Regions from separate parts of the Pantoea sp. CFCC18179 genome, predicted to be linked through region 1. Evidence: predicted binding sites of a transcription regulator. Region 1 holds the regulator's gene; each other region holds the start of a gene.
What was found. The regulator CRP, encoded in region 1, controls carbon source genes, mostly activating them, when cyclic AMP is high. The targets are predictions, from matches to a motif close to ATGTGANNNNNNTCACAT.

Region 1 (4,576 bases):
CGGTGATGGATTCAGTGGTGCGTTCGATGGAGGATTACATCAACTTCATCACGCCGCAATTCTCGCGTACTCACATCAACTTCCAGCGTGTGCCAACGGTGGATACCTCAAACCCGTTTGCCGCGCGTGAAATTCCGTCGCTCGACGAAAGCTTTGTGGTGATTCATTTCCGTGGATTGGAAGGGATTGCGTTCCCTTATCTGCTGGCGATGATTCAGGGATCGTTTATCTCCCACATCAACACTTTGGTGGTGCCGGGCGGAAAAATGGGCCTGGCGATGGAGTTGATTATGTTGCCGCTGGTGCAGCGCCTGATTGAAGGCAAGCGAATTGAGTGAGTGCAGTGATTATGTAGCGGCGCAATTTATTGCGTTATGTTGACCTTTTACCATCAACTGAACGCGATAAATCGCGCCGCTACAATCGAGCTAAAGCTCAATCACTTCATAGCTGTGGGTGATTTCAACGCCTTTGCCCAGCATAATAGCCACCGAACAATATTTTTCCGCTGACAGATCAACTGCGCGCGCCACCGCTTTATCGCTCAACGCTTTGCCGCTGACAATAAAATGCAGGTTAATGTGCGTAAAAATACGTGGCGCTTCTTCACGACGTTCAGAGGTGAGTTTCACTTCGCAATCGGCGACATCGCTACGCCCTTTTTGCAGAATCGACACCACGTCAATCGCGCTACAGCCGCCGGCTGCCATCAACACCATCTCCATTGGACTTGGCGCTTTATCACCGGAATTACCGTCCATTAATACCTGATGGCCGGATGAGGATTCTCCGAGAAAGGTAAGCCCTTCCACCCATTTCACTCGTGCCTGCATTATTCTTTCTCCTGAAGCGGCGGTTTTGCCGTCAGAGTACGCTTTCACATGACAAACGGCAATCCAGAGAAATCCCCCTTCTGCTGAAGCGAGACAACACAAGACAGCTCGCAAAAGCTGTGCTACAAACAGTGCTGAAAATATTTTCGTCCTAACCGACGAAGGCGGGAAGAATCAAAAGCGTAGCTTAAGAGTCACCCCGGAATAAATTTTCCTTCATTAGGAAACGCTCGACGATTAAACCGCCTGACAGGGAAAAATGCCCCCTGTATTTTTGGGCACGATTACAACAGAGGATAATAGCGAATGGTTCTCGGCAAACCGCAAACAGACCCTACACTCGAATGGTTCCTGTCCCATTGCCATATTCACAAATATCCGTCAAAAAGCACGCTCATCCATCAGGGTGAGAAAGCGGAAACGCTGTACTACATCGTGAAAGGTTCCGTAGCGGTACTGATTAAAGATGAAGAAGGCAAAGAGATGATTCTCTCCTACCTTAATCAGGGAGATTTCATCGGCGAACTCGGTCTTTTCGAAGAAGGCCAGGAACGCAGTGCTTGGGTACGTGCGAAGTCTGCCTGCGAAGTGGCTGAAATTTCATACAAAAAATTCCGTCAGCTGATTCAGGTAAACCCGGATATTTTAATGCGACTGTCGTCGCAAATGGCGCGTCGTCTGCAAGTGACATCTGAAAAAGTGGGCAACCTTGCCTTCCTCGATGTGACCGGACGTATCGCGCAAACGCTGCTTAATCTGGCTAAACAGCCAGATGCGATGACTCACCCAGACGGAATGCAGATTAAAATCACCCGTCAGGAGATTGGTCAGATCGTGGGCTGCTCACGCGAAACCGTGGGTCGTATCCTGAAAATGCTGGAAGATCAGAATCTGATCTCCGCACACGGTAAAACCATCGTCGTTTACGGCACCCGCTAATTCCTTCTCACCCACGGCGTGATGGCAACATCGCGCCGTTTCTATTTGCGATGAGCTGATGTGGCGCCGAATCATCTATCATCCTGAAGTTAACTATGCGCTGCGGCAAACGCTGGTGCTGTGCCTGCCTGTGGCTCTCGGTTGGCTGTTTGGCGATCTGCAAAAAGGGCTGTTGTTCTCTTTAGTGCCGGCCTGCTGCAACATGGCGGGGTTAGATACGCCGCACAAACGCTTCTTCAAACGCTTGATTGTGGGTGGTTCGCTGTTCGCCACCGGCAGTTTCCTGATTCCGTACCTCACCGATTATCACGTGCCGTTGCCGCTGATTTTATTGGTGTTGCCGCTACTGATTGGCGTCACCGGTGAAATCAGCCCGCTGCATGGCCGCTTACTGCCAGCCACCTTGATTGCCGCCATCTTTTCGCTAAGCCTGGTAGGACGCATGCCGATTTGGGTGCCGCCGCTGCTCTATATTGGCGGCACATTGTGGTACGGCTTGTTCAACTGGTTCTGGTTTTGGCTGTGGAAAGAGCAGCCGATGCGCGAATCGCTCAGTTTGCTGTATCGCGAGCTGGCGGATTATTGCGATGCCAAATACACCTTGCTGACGCAGTTAACCGATCCGGAAAAAGCGCTGCCGCCGCTGCTGGCACGTCAACAAAAGGCGGTTGATCTGATTACCGTCTGTTATCAGCAGATGCACATGCTGTCGGCCAGCCGCGATAACAGCCACAAACGTCTGACGCGCGCCTTCCAGGTGGCGCTGGATTTGCAGGAACACATCTCAGTTAGCCTGCACCAGCCGGAAGAAGTGCAGAAACTGGTTGAGCAGAGTCACGCCGAAGCGGTGATTCGCTGGAACGCCAAAATCATCTCAGCGCGGCTGCGGGTGCTCGCCGATGCCATTCTTTATCACCAGTTGCCGGATCGCTTTCACATGGAGAAGCAGCTGGGTGCGCTGGAGAAAATCGCCCGCCAGCATCCGGATAATCCGGTCGGCAACTTCTGTCTGTACCACTTCAGCCGCATCGCTCGCGTGCTGCGTACCCAAAAGCCGCTCTACACGCGTGACTTAATGGCCGATCGCCAACGCCGCTTGCCGCTGCTGCCAGCGCTGCGCAGCTATCTTTCCTTCAAATCATCGGCGTTACGTACCGCCGGTCGTTTCGCCGTGATGTTGATGTTTGGCAGCGCGCTGGCGCTGTTCTTCAACATCCCCAAACCTTACTGGATTCTGATGACCATTATGTTCGTCAGCCAGAATGGCTACAGCGCCACGCGCGTGCGCATTCAGCACCGCGCACTGGGCACCTTTGCCGGTTTGCTGATCGCCGCAGCTTCTTTACGGCTGGAAGTGCCGGAATCGCTCACGCTGCTGTTTATGCTGGTGATTACGCTGGCGAGCTATTTGGTGACGCGCAAATATTACGGTTGGTCGATGATTGGCTTTACCGTCACTGCGGTGTATTCGCTGCAATTGCTGTCGCTGAATGGCGCGCAGTTCTTGTTACCGCGCATGATGGATACCTTGATGGGATGCCTGATTGCCTTCGCCGGGATGATTTGGCTGTGGCCGCAATGGCAAAGCGGCTTGCTACGTAACAATGCGCACGATGCGTTGGAGGCTTATCAGGACGCGCTGCGCTTGCTGCTCGGCCCGGAGCAATCGCCGGAGAAGTTGGCGTATCAACGCATGCGCGTCAATCAAGCGCACAACGCGCTGTTTAACTCGCTCAATCAAGCCTCCAGCGAACCCGGCTTCAATCTGCAATATCTGAAAGATATGCGCATGTGGGTAACGCACAGCCAATTTATCGTTGAGCATATCAATGCGATGACCATTCTGGCGCGTGAACACACTATGCTGACGTCCAAGTTGGCGGAACGTTATCTGCAATCCTGTGAAATCGCGCTGCAACGCTGTCAGCAACGGCTGGCGTACGATGGGCCAGGCAATGACAGCAATATTCTGGAAGCGCCGGAGAATCTGAATGAAGGGCCGGTGACGATTGTCGAACAGCATGTGAAGCGGATTTTGCAGCACCTCAACGTGATGCACACCATCTCTTCTTTGGCGTGGAGCCAGCGACCGCATCATGGCCGCTGGCTTAAGGTGTTGCGTCCGAAAGCGGATTAAGCGGCTAACACTTTCTCAATCGCGGTGGCGAAACGCGTCATGCCTTCGGCGATGTCAGTGGGTTCAATCACCAGCGACGGCACAAAACGAATCACGTCGGTGCCCGCAGTCAAAATCATCAGCCCTTCTGCCGCTGAAGCGTTGAGAATGTCACGCGCTTTACTGGCGAACTGCGGTTTCAGCGCGGCACCAATCAGCAGACCTTTACCGCGGATCTCGCTGAAGATGTCGAACTTGCTGTCGATGGCTTGCAGCGCTTCAACGAACTGCTGGCGACGCGCATCCACGCCGTCCAACACTTCCGGCGTATTGATAATGTCGAGTGCGGTTTCCGCAATCGCACACGCCAGCGGGTTGCCGCCGTAAGTGGTGCCATGCACGCCCGGCGCCATCACCGAGGCAATTTCGTTGGTGGTCAACATCGCGCTCACCGGGAAACCGCCGCCCAACGCTTTCGCGGTGGTGATGATGTCGGGTTTGATGCCGTAATGTTCATAGGCAAACAGCTTGCCGCTACGTCCCATGCCGCTCTGCACTTCATCCAACACCAGCAGCGCATTATGTTCATCACACAGCGCGCGCAAACCTTGCATAAATTCCGCCGTCGCGGGCATCACGCCGCCTTCGCCCTGAATCGGCTCGACCACGATGGCGCAGGTATGATCGT
Region 2 (4,576 bases), on a different contig from region 1:
CAAATGGTCAGGGCATCGCCACGCTGATTGCGCTCGGCATTCTGGAGCAGTGGGATATTGGCCGCTATGAGCCGGATTCGGCGCCGTGGCTGCACCTGTCGTTCGAAGCGATGAAGCTGGCGCTGGTTGATCTGGAACGCTACGTTACCGATGCCGATCATCTGGAATTCCCAGCGGAATTGCTGTTGAGCGATGAATACCTCAAGCAGCGCGCGCAGTTGATTAATCCCGATCAGGCCGGAGATTTCAGCTTTGGTTCGCCCAAACAGAGCGGCACGGTTTATCTCTCCACTGCCGATGCCAGCGGCATGATGGTTTCCTTTATACAATCGAACTACATGGGCTTTGGTTCTGGTGTGGTGGTGCCGGAAACCGGTATCAGTTTGCAGAATCGCGGCTGCGGTTTCTCGCTCGATCCGCAACATCCCAATGTGGTGGCAGGCGGTAAACGTCCGTTCCACACCATCATTCCCGCCTTTGCATTAGATGGCGACGGCCAGCCGCTGATGTCGTTTGGCGTGATGGGCGGCCCGATGCAGGCGCAGGGACATCTGCAAATGGCGTTGCGCGTGATGCTGCATAAGCAGAATCCGCAGGCGGCGATTGATGCGCCGCGCTGGCGCGTGGTGCAAGGGCGCGAAGTGGTGGTTGAGCCGGGTATTGACCGCAATGTGTTGGCGAAGCTGCGCGAAATGGGGCATCACATCACGTTGGAAGATCCGCTGCTCGGCTATAACTTCGGCGGCGCGCAGGCGATTGTGCGCGATCCGCAAGGTTTCTATATCGCTGCTACCGAAAGCCGCAAAGATGGGCAGGCGCTGGTGTATTAATTTTCGCTTTGTGGCGGTCACCATAAATGGCGACCCTACAAAACCAGCAATTTCCACGTAGGGTGCGCATTAATGCGCACCATGCTTAGCGCTCCCGTTGTACAGCTCATGTCATTGCACTATTCTTTAGGACCTTTCTCACCGAATCGAATAGTGCCATTTTGTCACGACAGGAGTTGAAACATGGCGTCAGGAATTAACCGCATCTGGATGCGTATTGGGATGCTGATGGTTGGCACACTCATTGTGCTGCAACTCACTGCCTGCGGCGACAAAGAAGGCGATCAGCGTAAAGCGTTTAGCGATTTCCTTCAGAACACCGTGATGCGCAGCGGCGAACATCTGCCAAGCCTGAGTGAGAACCAGAAACAGACCTTCGGCAACTACGCTAGCGATTACGCCATCCTGTATAGCTTCTCACAGCAGGCCAATCAGGCAATTGAACAGGGTATGCGTCCGGTTGTGGACGAACTGGCAGCGATTCACGTGCCGCAGGATTATCTCACTCGCCGTGATAGCTTGCGCCAGGCCAGCGGCAATCTGAATGTGCTGACTCAGCAGATTCAAAGCGCCAAAATGCAGGCCGACAGCAGCAAGGCCACGCTGAAGCAGCCAGACGACCTGAAGAAAGTGTATGACGCGGCATATACCAAAGTGGTGACGCAGCCAGCCGGTACGCTGATTCCACTGTTGCCACAATTGCAGGCGTTGAGCCAGGCGGCGGTGCAAACCGGCGATTATCTGCAATCGCAGGGTTCACGTGTGAGCTTTAACGACAGCGGCGTGCAGTTCCCGACTCAGGATCAAGCGACGCAGTACAACACGCTGATGAGCAATCTTTCCAGCAATGCACAAGCGCTGACGCAAGCGCAGAATGCGGTGCAAGGCGGATTGTAAAATCCCCGGTGAAATTGCATTAGCAGGCGGCCAAATGGCCGCCTTTTTCATTTTGCCATCCGCTCGCCGTTTTTCAGATTTTCGTCACTTCCTTACAACGTTCTTTTCTGCATCGCCATTGTGTGATCTGGCGCATTTATGACCACAAATTGTTTGTGATCACCATCACATTTATGGAACAAACCAGCAACCTAGAAAGGTGACTTAAGTCACATTCATCGCCTTGATTTGCTTAAAAATTCGTCATCGTTGCTTTCTTACAACGCTTTTTTGTGATCAGCATCACTTTATCGCACCCCTCTTACCCCGAATTAGCGTGATCTATATCACACTTAGCCAGTGCTCTACGCAGCGTAATAAACTAGTGCTAGAGTCCGCGTGCATACAGTAATGCCACGGCCCCCGCCGTAACGTTCAAACAAAAACAAACGCGCTCTCTTATTGCGGCGCGTCTCAATAAGGGGTGGGTTTATGTCCTCATCAGTAAAGGTCAAGGTTCAGAGCTTTGGTCGCTTTCTGAGTAATATGGTGATGCCTAACATCGGTGCGTTTATCGCCTGGGGTATCATCACTGCGCTGTTCATCCCAACCGGATGGATTCCAAACGAAACGCTGGCGAAACTCGTCGGCCCAATGATCACTTATCTGCTGCCACTGCTGATTGGTTTCACCGGTGGACGTCTGGTAGGCGGCGACCGCGGTGGCGTGGTCGGTGCGATCACCACCATGGGCGTGATCGTCGGCGCCGATATGCCGATGTTCCTCGGCTCAATGATTGCGGGTCCGCTGGGCGGCTGGGCGATCAAATCTTTTGACCGCGTTGTTGATGGTAAGATCAAAAGCGGCTTCGAGATGCTGGTTAACAACTTCTCAGCCGGTATCATCGGTATGCTGTTGGCGCTGCTGGCGTTCCTGGCAATCGGTCCATTGGTTGAAGGTCTGTCACATATCCTCGCCGCTGGCGTGAATCTGATGGTGCAGAACAACCTGCTACCGCTGACGTCGATCTTTGTTGAACCGGCGAAAATCCTGTTCCTCAATAACGCCATCAACCACGGTATCTTCTCTCCACTGGGCATCCAGCAGGCGAGCGAAGCAGGCAAATCCATCTTCTTCCTGATTGAAGCGAACCCAGGCCCAGGTATGGGCGTGCTGGTTGCCTACATGATGTTTGGTCGCGGTAGCGCTAAGCAATCTGCTGGCGGCGCCGCGATCATCCACTTCCTTGGTGGTATCCACGAAATTTACTTCCCGTACGTGTTGATGGCGCCACGCTTGCTGCTGGCAGTTATCCTCGGCGGTATGACTGGCGTGTTCACCTTGACGCTGCTGAACGGCGGTCTGGTATCTCCAGCTTCTCCGGGTTCTATCCTGGCAGTGCTGGCGATGACGCCAAAAGGCGCTTACTTCGCTAACATCGCGGCGATTATCGCGGCATTTGCGGTCTCCTTCGTGGTCTCTTCTATCCTGCTGAAAACCAGCAAAGTGAAAGAAGATGACGATATCGAAGCGGCAACGCAGCGCATGAAAGACATGAAAGCGCAGTCGAAAGGCCAGGCCGTTGCCGGTTCTCCGGTTGCGGGTGACGCAAACAGCGTTGATGTGGCTCATGTACGTAAAATCATCGTCGCTTGCGATGCTGGTATGGGTTCAAGTGCGATGGGTGCGGGCGTGCTGCGTAAGAAAGTGCAGGATGCCGGTCTGAGCAACATTTCCGTCACCAACAGCGCGATTAACTCGCTGCCAGGCGACGTCGATTTGGTGATTACTCACCGCGATCTGACGGAACGTGCGATGCGTCAGGCACCGCAGGCGCAGCACATTTCGCTGAACAACTTCCTTGATAGCGCGCTGTACAGCAATCTGACCGAACGTTTAGTGGCGGCCAACCGCAGCGAAACGCATCGCGAAACCGTACAGACTACGCTGGCTGACAGCTACGACGAAGGCAACGCGCACCTGTTCAAACTGGGTGCAGACAACGTGTTCCTCGGTCTGAGCGCCAGCAATAAAGAGCAAGCAATTCGCTTTGCCGGTGAGCAACTGGTGAAAGGCGGCTACGTGCAGCCGGAATACGTTGAAGCGATGCTGGAACGTGAAAAGCTGACGCCAACCTACCTCGGCGAGTCTATCGCAGTGCCGCACGGTACGGTTGAAGCGAAAGATCGCGTGCTGAAAACTGGCGTGGTGTTCTGCCAATATCCAGCGGGCGTGCAGTTTGGTGAAGAAGCTGAAGATGTGGCGCGTCTGGTTATCGGTATTGCCGCACGCAACAACGAACACATCCAGGTGATTACCAGCCTGACCAACGCGCTGGACGATGACAGCGTGATTGAGAAGCTGGCAAACACCACCAGCGTGCAGGACGTGTTGGATCTGCTGTCTGGCAGCACCGTCAAAGCGTAATTCCAGGTTTTACCTTCCCGGGGGCGGGCAAGCCCGTCCCATTTTTCGGGGCGGATTTGCCCGCCCTTTCGTCATTTGATATGGGTCAAATTTATGAAAGCGTTACATTTTGGAGCAGGTAACATTGGTCGCGGTTTTATCGGTAAGTTGCTGGCAGATGCCGGGATCGAACTGGTGTTTGCTGACGTCAATCAAGTGGTACTTGATGCCCTTAACGCCCATCATGAGTATCCGGTTCATGTGGTTGGCGAGCAGGCGAAAGTCGAAATCGTAAGAGGCGTCAGCGCCGTAAACAGCACCAGCGATGACATTGTGACGCTGATTGCTGAGGTTGATATCGTTACCACCGCGGTGGGCCCGCAGATTCTCGAGCGCATCGCCGGTGGCGTGGCCAAAGGCCTGGCCAAACGCAGCGACAACGGTAATGCCCGCCCTCTCAATAT
Region 3 (4,576 bases), on a different contig from region 1:
TTGTTGCACTGGGCGATAGGATAGGTTTTTCCCTTCCATGTAACAGGCGAGAACGGGCTGCCGGTGGCAACCAGCGCCGCGCCGTCGGTCCAGGCAATGATGTCGGCTGGCGTCGCTTCGACACGTGAAGTCGGGTTCGACAGCGGCATCACGATTGGACGTTTGGTGTGCTTGTGCATCTCACGAATGATCTCTTCGGTGAACAGGCCCGGCTGGCCCGACACGCCGATGAGGATATCGGGCTTCGCGTTACGCACCACGTCCAGCAGCGAAATGGAATCGCTGTCTGTGTCCCAATCCTTCAGATTTTCGCTTTTCTGCACCAGCTTGCTCTGGAAGTTGAGCAGATTGGGCAGTTTGTCCGTCAGCAGGCCAAAACGATCGACCATCATCACGCGGCCGCGTGCTTCATCATCGCTTAAACCTTCCGATTTCATCTGCGCAATGATCTGCTCGGCGATACCACAACCGGCGGAACCCGCACCAAGGAACACCACTTTCTGTTCGCACAGACGGCTACCGGCAGCACGGCTGGCGGCGATCAAGGTGCCAACGGTGACGGCGGCGGTGCCTTGAATGTCGTCATTGAAGCAGCAAATCTCATCACGATAGCGCTCAAGCAGCGGCATAGCGTTTTTCTGCGCGAAATCTTCGAACTGCAACAGCACGTTTGGCCAGCGACGTTTCACTGCCTGAATGAATTCGTTAACAAACGATTCGTACTCTTCACCGGTGATACGCGGATGGCGCCAGCCCATGTACAGCGGATCGTTAAGCAACTGCTGGTTATTGGTACCGACATCCAGTACCACCGGCAAGGTGTAAGCCGGGCTGATGCCACCACATGCGGTGTACAGCGACAGCTTACCAATCGGAATCCCCATGCCGCCGATGCCGAGGTCGCCGAGGCCGAGAATACGCTCGCCATCGGTTACCACGATCACTTTTACATTCTGCTTGGTAGCGTTTTGCAGCATGTCTTCGATGCGGTCGCGGTTGTTATAAGAGATGAACACGCCGCGCGCGCGACGGTAAATTTCGGAGAAGTGTTCACAAGCCGCGCCGACCGTTGGGGTATAAATAATCGGCATCATCTCTTCCAGATGATTGTCCAGCAGGCGGTAGAACAGCGTTTCGTTGGTGTCCTGGATGTTACGCAGATAGACGTGCTTGTCGTTATTGTTTTTGAAATCCAGGAACTGACGCCAGGCGCGTTCGACCTGCTCATCAATGGTTTCTACCGCTTCGGGTAGCAAACCGTTGAGGTTAAATTCGTTACGTTCTTCGAGGGTGAAGGCGCTGCCTTTATTCAACAGCGGAAATTCCAGCAGGATCGGACCCGCATAAGGAATATACAGCGGGCGTTTACTTTCGTAGTCGAGTTCCATGCAGTGCTTGCTCCGGTTGCAGTGTTTTCTGACGTATCGCCGGGAAAAGGTAACGCCAGTCTATCTTGAAGTGAAGAGGTTCTGGCGCCCGATCCTATGAAAATTCCTGCAGATGTACAGCTTTTGTTAATAGAAGGTCACAAAAGCGGTAAAAGGATCACTAAACTGATGTTTTCGAAACTAAAGTAAGTGAAAAATCTTCACATCCTAATGCGGCAAGCGTGGCGCGTGTGGCATCCAGCTGACTTAGCGTACTGTCCTGACACTCAGCCAAAACCGCTTGCTGAATAGTATCTAGCGCTTCGTTGCTCATATTCATCAAAATCAGCGCCGCCTGTAACGGTGGCAAACTTGGGTTAAAGGCGGCATTTTCCGCGTAACGTCCGGTAAACGTCTTGCCGCTCGCCGTAAGCAATGACACGCCGCTGTAACTTTTGCTGTAAGGCGCGTGGCTGTGATTCGCTGCCTCAATGGCTGCTTGCTGCAATGCGTCGCCTTGCAAGACAAAACCGTGATCAACCGGCGTCAGTAAACGCTCGGTGATATTCAAATCCGCCGGGCCAAACGCATCGGGCAGATAATCACCCAGCGTGCTCACTGCGCGTCCCGGCAGGCTGATGCGAATAGCGGTGCCGCTGTTCAGTTCGTTCATAAACTGGCGACAATGCCCGCACGGCGTGTAGTTGACCGTTATCGCCGCCAGTTTCTTTTCACCTCGCAACCAGGCATGGGTAATCGCGCTTTGCTCTGCATGGACGGTTTGTTGCAGCGGCGCGTGCAAAAATTCCATATTGGCACCGAAATACCAATGTCCGCTGACACCGCGAGAAATCGCGCCAACGTTGAAATTCGAAACGGTCGCCACCGCACAACTGGCTGCCAGCGGCAACAAGGCCAGCGCCAGCGCATCATCATCCAACGCAGTGAGTTGTTTTAATTGCTCCACATCTTGCGGACGCAGCACGCCATGAAAATCATCCGCATCCAGCAATGGCTGAATGGCCGATTGCAACGCAGCGGGCAGGGCGGAGAAGGCGGGTGTAAATCGTGGATGCATGATGTGATGGCCTCAGTTGCACGTTAGCGGCAATGCGCCGCCTCACGGTTTATATGTGATCCAAGTCGCTATGACAATGCAAGCTGATTGGCTTGTTTCAACTTTGCGAGATCTCTCGCAAGTTTTAGCCCAGCCAATGCATTAGCAGCGGGAAAAGAAACGGAGCCAGCAGCGAAGTGATGATGCCGCAAATCACCAGCGCCAGAGAGCTAAATGCGCCTTCCTGATAATCAATTTCAGCAGCACGCGCGGTGCCTAGCGCATGCGAAGCATTGCCAATCGCCAATCCGCGCGATGATTTGTTTTTCACTTTAAACAGATTTAGCAACATATGGCCGAACACCGCACCCAATACGCCCGCGATGAGCACGCAAATGGCGCTGATGGCGGGAATACCGTGCAGCGATCCGGAAACCGCCATGGCAATCGGTGTCGTCACCGACTTTGGCATGATGGTCGCGGCAATTTCAGGCGTCGCGCCCATCCACAGCGCAATGGCGGTGCCCGAAACCATCGCGGTGATGCTGCCAATGAAACACACGCTGATGATGGTTTTCCAGCGGGCGCGGATCTGATGCATCTGTTCATACAGCGGCAGCGCCAGTGCCACTACTGCGGGTTGCAGTAGCTGATTTAAAAAACTGCTGCCAGCGAAATAGCGCGCGTAGGGCATATGGGTAAGCAACAAAAGTGGAATGACAATTGCCATCGCCACCAATAACGGATTAACGATGGAGATGTTGATTTTCGCTGCCAGCTTGCGTGCCGCGAAGTAGGCGATAATTGTCAGCGGCAGTGACCACCATGCATCAGTCATGTGGCTTCTCCTGCGGGCGCTGCAAGCGTTCGGCGCTGAGGCCGACAATCAATAACACCATAAAAGTACTGACAATGCAGGAGACGACAATCGGTCCAAACTGCGCGGTGAGGATGTCGGTATAGCTCATTACGCCGACGCTGATGGGCACAAATAGCAGCGCCATATAGCGAATCAACAGATGGCAACCGGGTTTTACCCACTCAACCGGCATAATTTGCAGCGCCAGCAACAGGAACAGCAGCAACATGCCAATGATGCTGCCAGGAATGGTAATCGGAAGCAGGGCGGAAATGCCCATTCCGGCGTACAGCGCCGCATAAATTATCACGAAGGCGCGCACATAGCGCCAGCAAGCAGAGAGAACGGCAGGCATGTCAGGCTCCTGTTTTCGTAGCGCTTTATCATACGCATTAAGCGATTAGCGTGCTAGCGATCACAGTACTGTCTGAGCTGGTCGCCATAAATGGCGACCCTACGAAAAACGCGCCAATCCTTTGTAGGATCAACAGGTACAAAAAAGCCGCCCTGAGGCGGCTTGTTAGCTTACTTAACCGGCATACCCGGCACTGCACCGCTATCAACCGACAGCACAAACAGATCCTTACCGCCTGGACCCGCAGAAAGCACCATGCCTTCAGAAATACCGAAGCGCATTTTACGCGGCGCGAGGTTAGCGACGATAATCGTCATCTTGCCAACCAGCACCGACGGATCCGGATACGCCGCGCGAATGCCAGAGAAGATCTGACGCTTCTCGCCACCCAGATCCAGCTCGAGGCGCAGCAGTTTGTCGGAACCGTCAACCAGTTCGGCTTTCTCGATCAGCGCTACGCGCATATCGACTTTGGCAAAATCATCGATGGTGATGGTGTCGCCAATCGGCGCATCGGCCAGCGGACCGGTTGCCGCTGGTTTGTTAGCGGCTGCGGCGTCCTCTTTTGAAGCCTCAATCAGCGCCTCAACTTTGGTCATTTCAATGCGGCCATACAATGCTTTAAACGGTGCCACGTCGTGATCCAGCAGCGGTTGTGCAATCGCATCCCAGCTCAGTTCGCTTTGCAGGAAGGCTTCGGCACGCGCGCTCAATGAAGGCAACACCGGCTTCAGCCAGGTCATCAACACGCGGAACAGGTTGATGCCCATTGAGCAGATCGCTTGCAGGTCGGCATCGCGGCCTTCTTGCTTCGCCACCACCCAAGGTGCCTGCTCGTCAACGTAGCGGTTGGCCAAATCAGCCAGCGCCATGATTTCGCGGATCGCACGGTTATATTCGCGGCTTGCCCAAGCTTCACCAATCTTCTCAGACGCATC
Region 4 (4,576 bases), on a different contig from region 1:
GGAATCAAGGCTGAGCGTTTCGGCAGTGATCACCGATTCCGGCGCCACACGCTGGCTTTGCTGCCAAATGGTTTGCTTAGCCAGCGCGGCATCAAGACGCCACAGCGCGCAGTCCAGCGCATTACGCGCTGAACCGGCAGACAAACGGCTTTGCAGATCGAGACGGCTCAAACCCGCTTCGATGTCGGCGCGCAGCGCTTCCAGTTCGGCGTTGACGCTTTCCGGCGTTTCATCGTAACGCGGCGTGGGTGTGCATTCGCCGCGACCAATAAAACCGTTTTGCTCCAGCGTGACACGAATCACCGTCACCGCGGTGCGCGTGCCACGCGAAATGGCAAACGGACGCGCCAGCGGCAGCTCCAGCACTTCAATCTGCATGCGCCGCATATTAGCCGCGCTCCTGCAACAAAGCGGCGATATCAGCAATGCCGAAACGCACTGGATCGGTGGCAGGCACACCGAATTCAGCGCTGATTTCGGCGCAGTAAGCGCGTGCTTCGTCTTCGCTGTAATTCGAGGTGTTGATGGCGAAACCGGCCAGCTGCACGTTATCGCTGGTGACATGTGCGGCGCGCAGGTTGGCTTCGACGCAATCTTTCAGGCTGACCATTGGTTGATGCGGCAAGTGGCGCATATGTGGACGGCCCATTTCGTGGCACACCACCAGCCAATGTGGTTGCGCACCGTGAATCAGGCCCATGCTGACGCCGGCATAGGAAGGATGGAACAGCGAACCCTGGCCCTCAACGATATCCCAATGATCGGCATCGTTAGCTGGCGACAACGCTTCAGCAGCACCGGCAATGAAGTCGGCAATCACCGCATCAATCGCAATACCTTCGCCTGCCACCAAAATGCCGGTTTGGCCGGTGGCACGGAAATCGGCTTTCATGCCGCGTTCACGCATCGCTGCTTCCAGCGCCAGCGAGGTGTACATCTTGCCCACTGAGCAGTCGGTACCGACAGTAAGTACACGCTTACCTTCGCGCTTTTTACCGCTGCCGACGTTGAGTTTTGGACGCATGTGGCGCAGGTCGAACAGCTCAACGCCAAACTCTTTGGCTAATGCCACCAGCTCTGGCTCATCGACCAAGCGATGGTGCAAACCGCTGGCAACGTTCATACCCGCCGCAATGGCGCTTTTTACCGTATCGAGCCAATGGGTTGGTAGATAGCCACCGGCATTGGCGGTGCCGAGTACCAAGGTTTTGGCACCGCGCGCTTTGGCGGCGGCAATGTCGAGTTCATCTAAACCCAGGCTCACGGTGCAGCCCGGCAATTTGATTTCGCCGACGCACTGCTCTGGTCGCCAGACCTGAATACCGCGCGCGGTTTTCGCTGCCAGTGGATCGGTTACGTCGCCAAGAAAGAGTAAATAGGGTTGTGGGATCAGCATGATGTTTCTCGTTTCAGACAAGTTATAGGGCCTGAATCGACTATTTCACGCAGCAGAAAGGGTGACGAATGCTTGTTTGGTTATAGGGTATAACCGCAGGCTATAGTCAGATCGAAAAGTGATGGCTGGAGAGATAAATCAAGCGGTTAGGGGGATTTTTGTCACATTTGAGGCGGGAGGGATAAGAAAATGGTTGATAACCACCGGTCGATCCTTGACCGCGATTATCGAGGGTATTCTGTGGCGTTGAATTAATTCATCGCGCCTGGCGGTACGTGTTTGAAGGTTTCAACATAAGAACGGAACACGTAGCGGAAAAAGCGTTTCATAAGGCACCTGGTTCAAAAATTGTTGAAGAAATACGCAAAAAGTATAACGAATGTGCGTTTTTACCGCAATTATTTTTGAAGTAGATCACAAAATGGGGAGGTTTGGGGATGGGTGCACGAGTTAAATGTGGTCACCATAAATGGCGACCCTACAAATTAAAACCAGCCTAAATGCTCGCTGAGAATGGTGCAGCCGATGCTGATTAACACCACGCCGCCCAGCACTTCGGCCCATTTGCCCATTACCGGGCCGATGAAACGTCCAACCAATACGCCGGTGGTCGCCATAATGGTGGTGGCGGCACCGATGGTCACCGCGGTGAGAATGATATTGACCTGCAAGAAAGCCAGGCCGACACCGACGGCCAGCGCATCAAGGCTGGTCGCCACAGCGGTTAATGCCAGCACCATAAAACCGTGACGCTGCGGCGCTTCACACGGCTCATCTGCGGTTTGACGGAAACCTTCCATCACCATACGCACGCCCAGCACGGTTAACAGACCGAAAGCCACCCAATGATCCCACGCCATAATGTAGCGGCTGGCGGCGAGGCCAATCGCCCAACCAATCAATGGCGTCAGCATTTCGATGACACCAAAAATCAGGCCAGTACGCAGCGCTTCTTTTATGCCTGGGCGATGCAGTGACGCGCCTTTGCCCAGTGCGGCGGCGAAAGCGTCCATCGACATACCAAAGGCCAGAATCAGGGTTGCAATAAAAGTCATGGGTTTTCAATCAATGCTGCGGAACAGGCGGTTAAGCTGCTACTTCTCCGCATTTATTGTTCAGTAATGAAAAAGTGCGCGCAGTCTAACACGCAAAATCGCCAAAAAAAAGACAGTAAAATCAGGGATTTAAGTATAGCAAAGGCTATAACTCTTAACTTCCGCTATTTTCGACGCTAAGTGAATGGAATAGAAGAATTTTCTGAGACTGGTCTGGTACGGGGATTGCACCGCAGCGGCGTTTTATGCGCTAATGCCCGCGCTTACTGATAGGAAATTTGATAATGAATAATCCGTTTGAAACGCTGATCATTCCAGGCGGCATCCTGCTGCTGGGCTTTCTTTCTGCCCTGCTGCTGCCTGCGCCCTCATTTGGTATCGAGCTGGCCAAAAAACTGCAAGAAAGTCTGCATCTGATGGATGTTAATCAGCTGTATACCATTGTCTTCAGTTTGTGGTTTTTGCTGCTGGGCGCGATTGAATTCTTCGTTATTCGCTTTCTCTGGCGTCGCCGCTCGCGCTAATCCTCTTCCATGCGGTGATGCATTTTTCCTCTGAAGGGCACGCCGCGTCTCGGCCAAATTCTTAACCACAAAAATGTAACATTAGTTTTACACAAACGGGTGAAATATCAGGCAACATAAAATCCGCATCAATTATCAATTTTGATAAAAACCTTTAATATCATTATATTATTTTGTGACACAGCTCACTAGCTCAATTATTAACCAGCCATATCACTCACAATCTCGCAACAACTGCATTACCATAAGCGTCTGATTAAGAGATAAAAATCCCTTATGGCAGCAAGGTTGAGCTGATTAATTCTTATGCTGAATCATTTCCGCCTTTAAAAAATAAACAAACGTTTAATTCCGATACGAGAATGTTATATTCGGATGCATATGCATAACGTGCAGTTAACCGTTATCGTCCCCATGACTTATACCTGAGTCTTAACCTTTGAGAGATAGCGCCACGCGCTCGAAAGAAGCGCGGCTATTTCGCCTGCGAACCTGTTGAGCTTCAGGTCAACAGAGAGAGGAGATGTCGCCTCATGAGTACTACTGCGGTAAATCTGGCGCTGGCCGCCGCTGGCAAGGAAAGCGCAAACCTTCAGGAACGAAAAGACGTCGACGTACTGCTGATTGGCGCAGGCGTGATGAGTGCGACCCTGGGCGCATGGCTGCAAGATCTTGAGCCGGACTGGTCAATTGAGATGGTTGAACGCCTCGATGAAGTGGCGGTGGAATCCTCTAATGGCTGGAACAATGCCGGAACCGGTCACGCCGCGCTGGCTGAGCTCAACTACACGCCGCAAAAAGCGGACGGCAGCATCGATATCGCCAAAGCGGTAGCGATTAACGAATCGTTCCAGATTTCTCGCCAGTTCTGGGCTTATCACGTTCAGAAAGGCAACCTGCGCAATCCTAAAAGCTTTATCCACAGTACGCCGCACATGAGTTTCGTCTGGGGCGACGATAACGTTGAATTCCTGCGCAAGCGTTTCCAGGCATTGCAGAAAAGTACGCTGTTCCGCGGCATGAACTATTCCGAAGATCGCCAGCAAATCACCCAGTGGATTCCGCTGGTGATGAATGGTCGTGACAGCAAACAGAAAGTCGCCGCCACCTGGACCGAAATGGGCACCGACGTGAACTTCGGTGAAGTGACGCGTCAGCTGATCGCCTCATTAGAGAAGAAAGCCAATTTCCGCCTGCGTCTGCGTCAGGAAGTGCGTGATATCAAACGCCTGAACGATGGTCGTTGGCAGGTCACGTTACACAATCTGGCCAGCGGTGAAAATCGCCAGCTGACCACACGCCAGCTGTTTATTGGTGCCGGCGGCGCGGCGTTGCCATTGCTGCAAAAATCCGGCATTCCAGAAGTGAAAGGCTACGCCGGTTTCCCGGTTGGCGGTTCATTCCTGGTGACGGAAAATCCAGAAATCGTACAGCAGCACATGGCGAAGGTGTATGGCAAAGCCAGCGTGGGCGCGCCGCCGATGTCGGTGCCACACGTTGATACCCGCGTGCTGGATGGTAAACAAGTGCTGCTGTTTGGCCCGTTCGCCACCTTCTCCACCAAATTCCTCAAGCAAGGTTCGCTGCTGGATATGTTCGGC

Region 2: the regulator CRP is predicted to act here: its motif matches at 1,998-2,015, upstream of ACPUC7_RS14880 (PTS mannitol transporter subunit IICBA).
Region 3: the regulator CRP is predicted to act here: its motif matches at 2,499-2,516, upstream of cdd (cytidine deaminase).
Region 4: the regulator CRP is predicted to act here: its motif matches at 1,799-1,816, upstream of azuC (stress response protein AzuC).

The regions. Positions count from the first base shown of each region.
Region 1 covers NZ_JBNBPM010000019.1:64,339-68,914, reverse strand. Annotated here, with positions in the region: gene ACPUC7_RS22740 (phosphoribulokinase) at 1-338, shown strand, start outside; gene ACPUC7_RS22735 (OsmC family protein) at 429-833, opposite strand; gene crp (cAMP-activated global transcriptional regulator CRP) at 1,140-1,772, shown strand; gene ACPUC7_RS22725 (YccS/YhfK family putative transporter) at 1,831-3,909, shown strand; gene argD (bifunctional acetylornithine/succinyldiaminopimelate transaminase) at 3,906-4,576, opposite strand, start outside.
Region 2 covers NZ_JBNBPM010000007.1:126,596-131,171, forward strand. Annotated here, with positions in the region: gene ACPUC7_RS14870 (gamma-glutamyltransferase family protein) at 1-830, shown strand, start outside; gene ACPUC7_RS14875 (DUF3053 domain-containing protein) at 1,014-1,727, shown strand; gene ACPUC7_RS14880 (PTS mannitol transporter subunit IICBA) at 2,199-4,133, shown strand; gene mtlD (mannitol-1-phosphate 5-dehydrogenase) at 4,227-4,576, shown strand, end outside.
Region 3 covers NZ_JBNBPM010000001.1:715,839-720,414, reverse strand. Annotated here, with positions in the region: gene ACPUC7_RS03400 (NAD-dependent malic enzyme) at 1-1,388, opposite strand, end outside; gene cdd (cytidine deaminase) at 1,549-2,445, opposite strand; gene ACPUC7_RS03390 (CidB/LrgB family autolysis modulator) at 2,570-3,262, opposite strand; gene ACPUC7_RS03385 (CidA/LrgA family protein) at 3,255-3,638, opposite strand; gene metG (methionine--tRNA ligase) at 3,809-4,576, opposite strand, start outside.
Region 4 covers NZ_JBNBPM010000012.1:22,899-27,474, reverse strand. Annotated here, with positions in the region: gene dgcA (N-acetyl-D-Glu racemase DgcA) at 1-387, opposite strand, end outside; gene dgcN (N-acetyltransferase DgcN) at 389-1,396, opposite strand; gene azuC (stress response protein AzuC) at 1,648-1,725, opposite strand; gene mntP (manganese efflux pump MntP) at 1,882-2,451, opposite strand; gene ACPUC7_RS19130 (DUF1158 domain-containing protein) at 2,736-2,975, shown strand; gene mqo (malate dehydrogenase (quinone)) at 3,509-4,576, shown strand, end outside.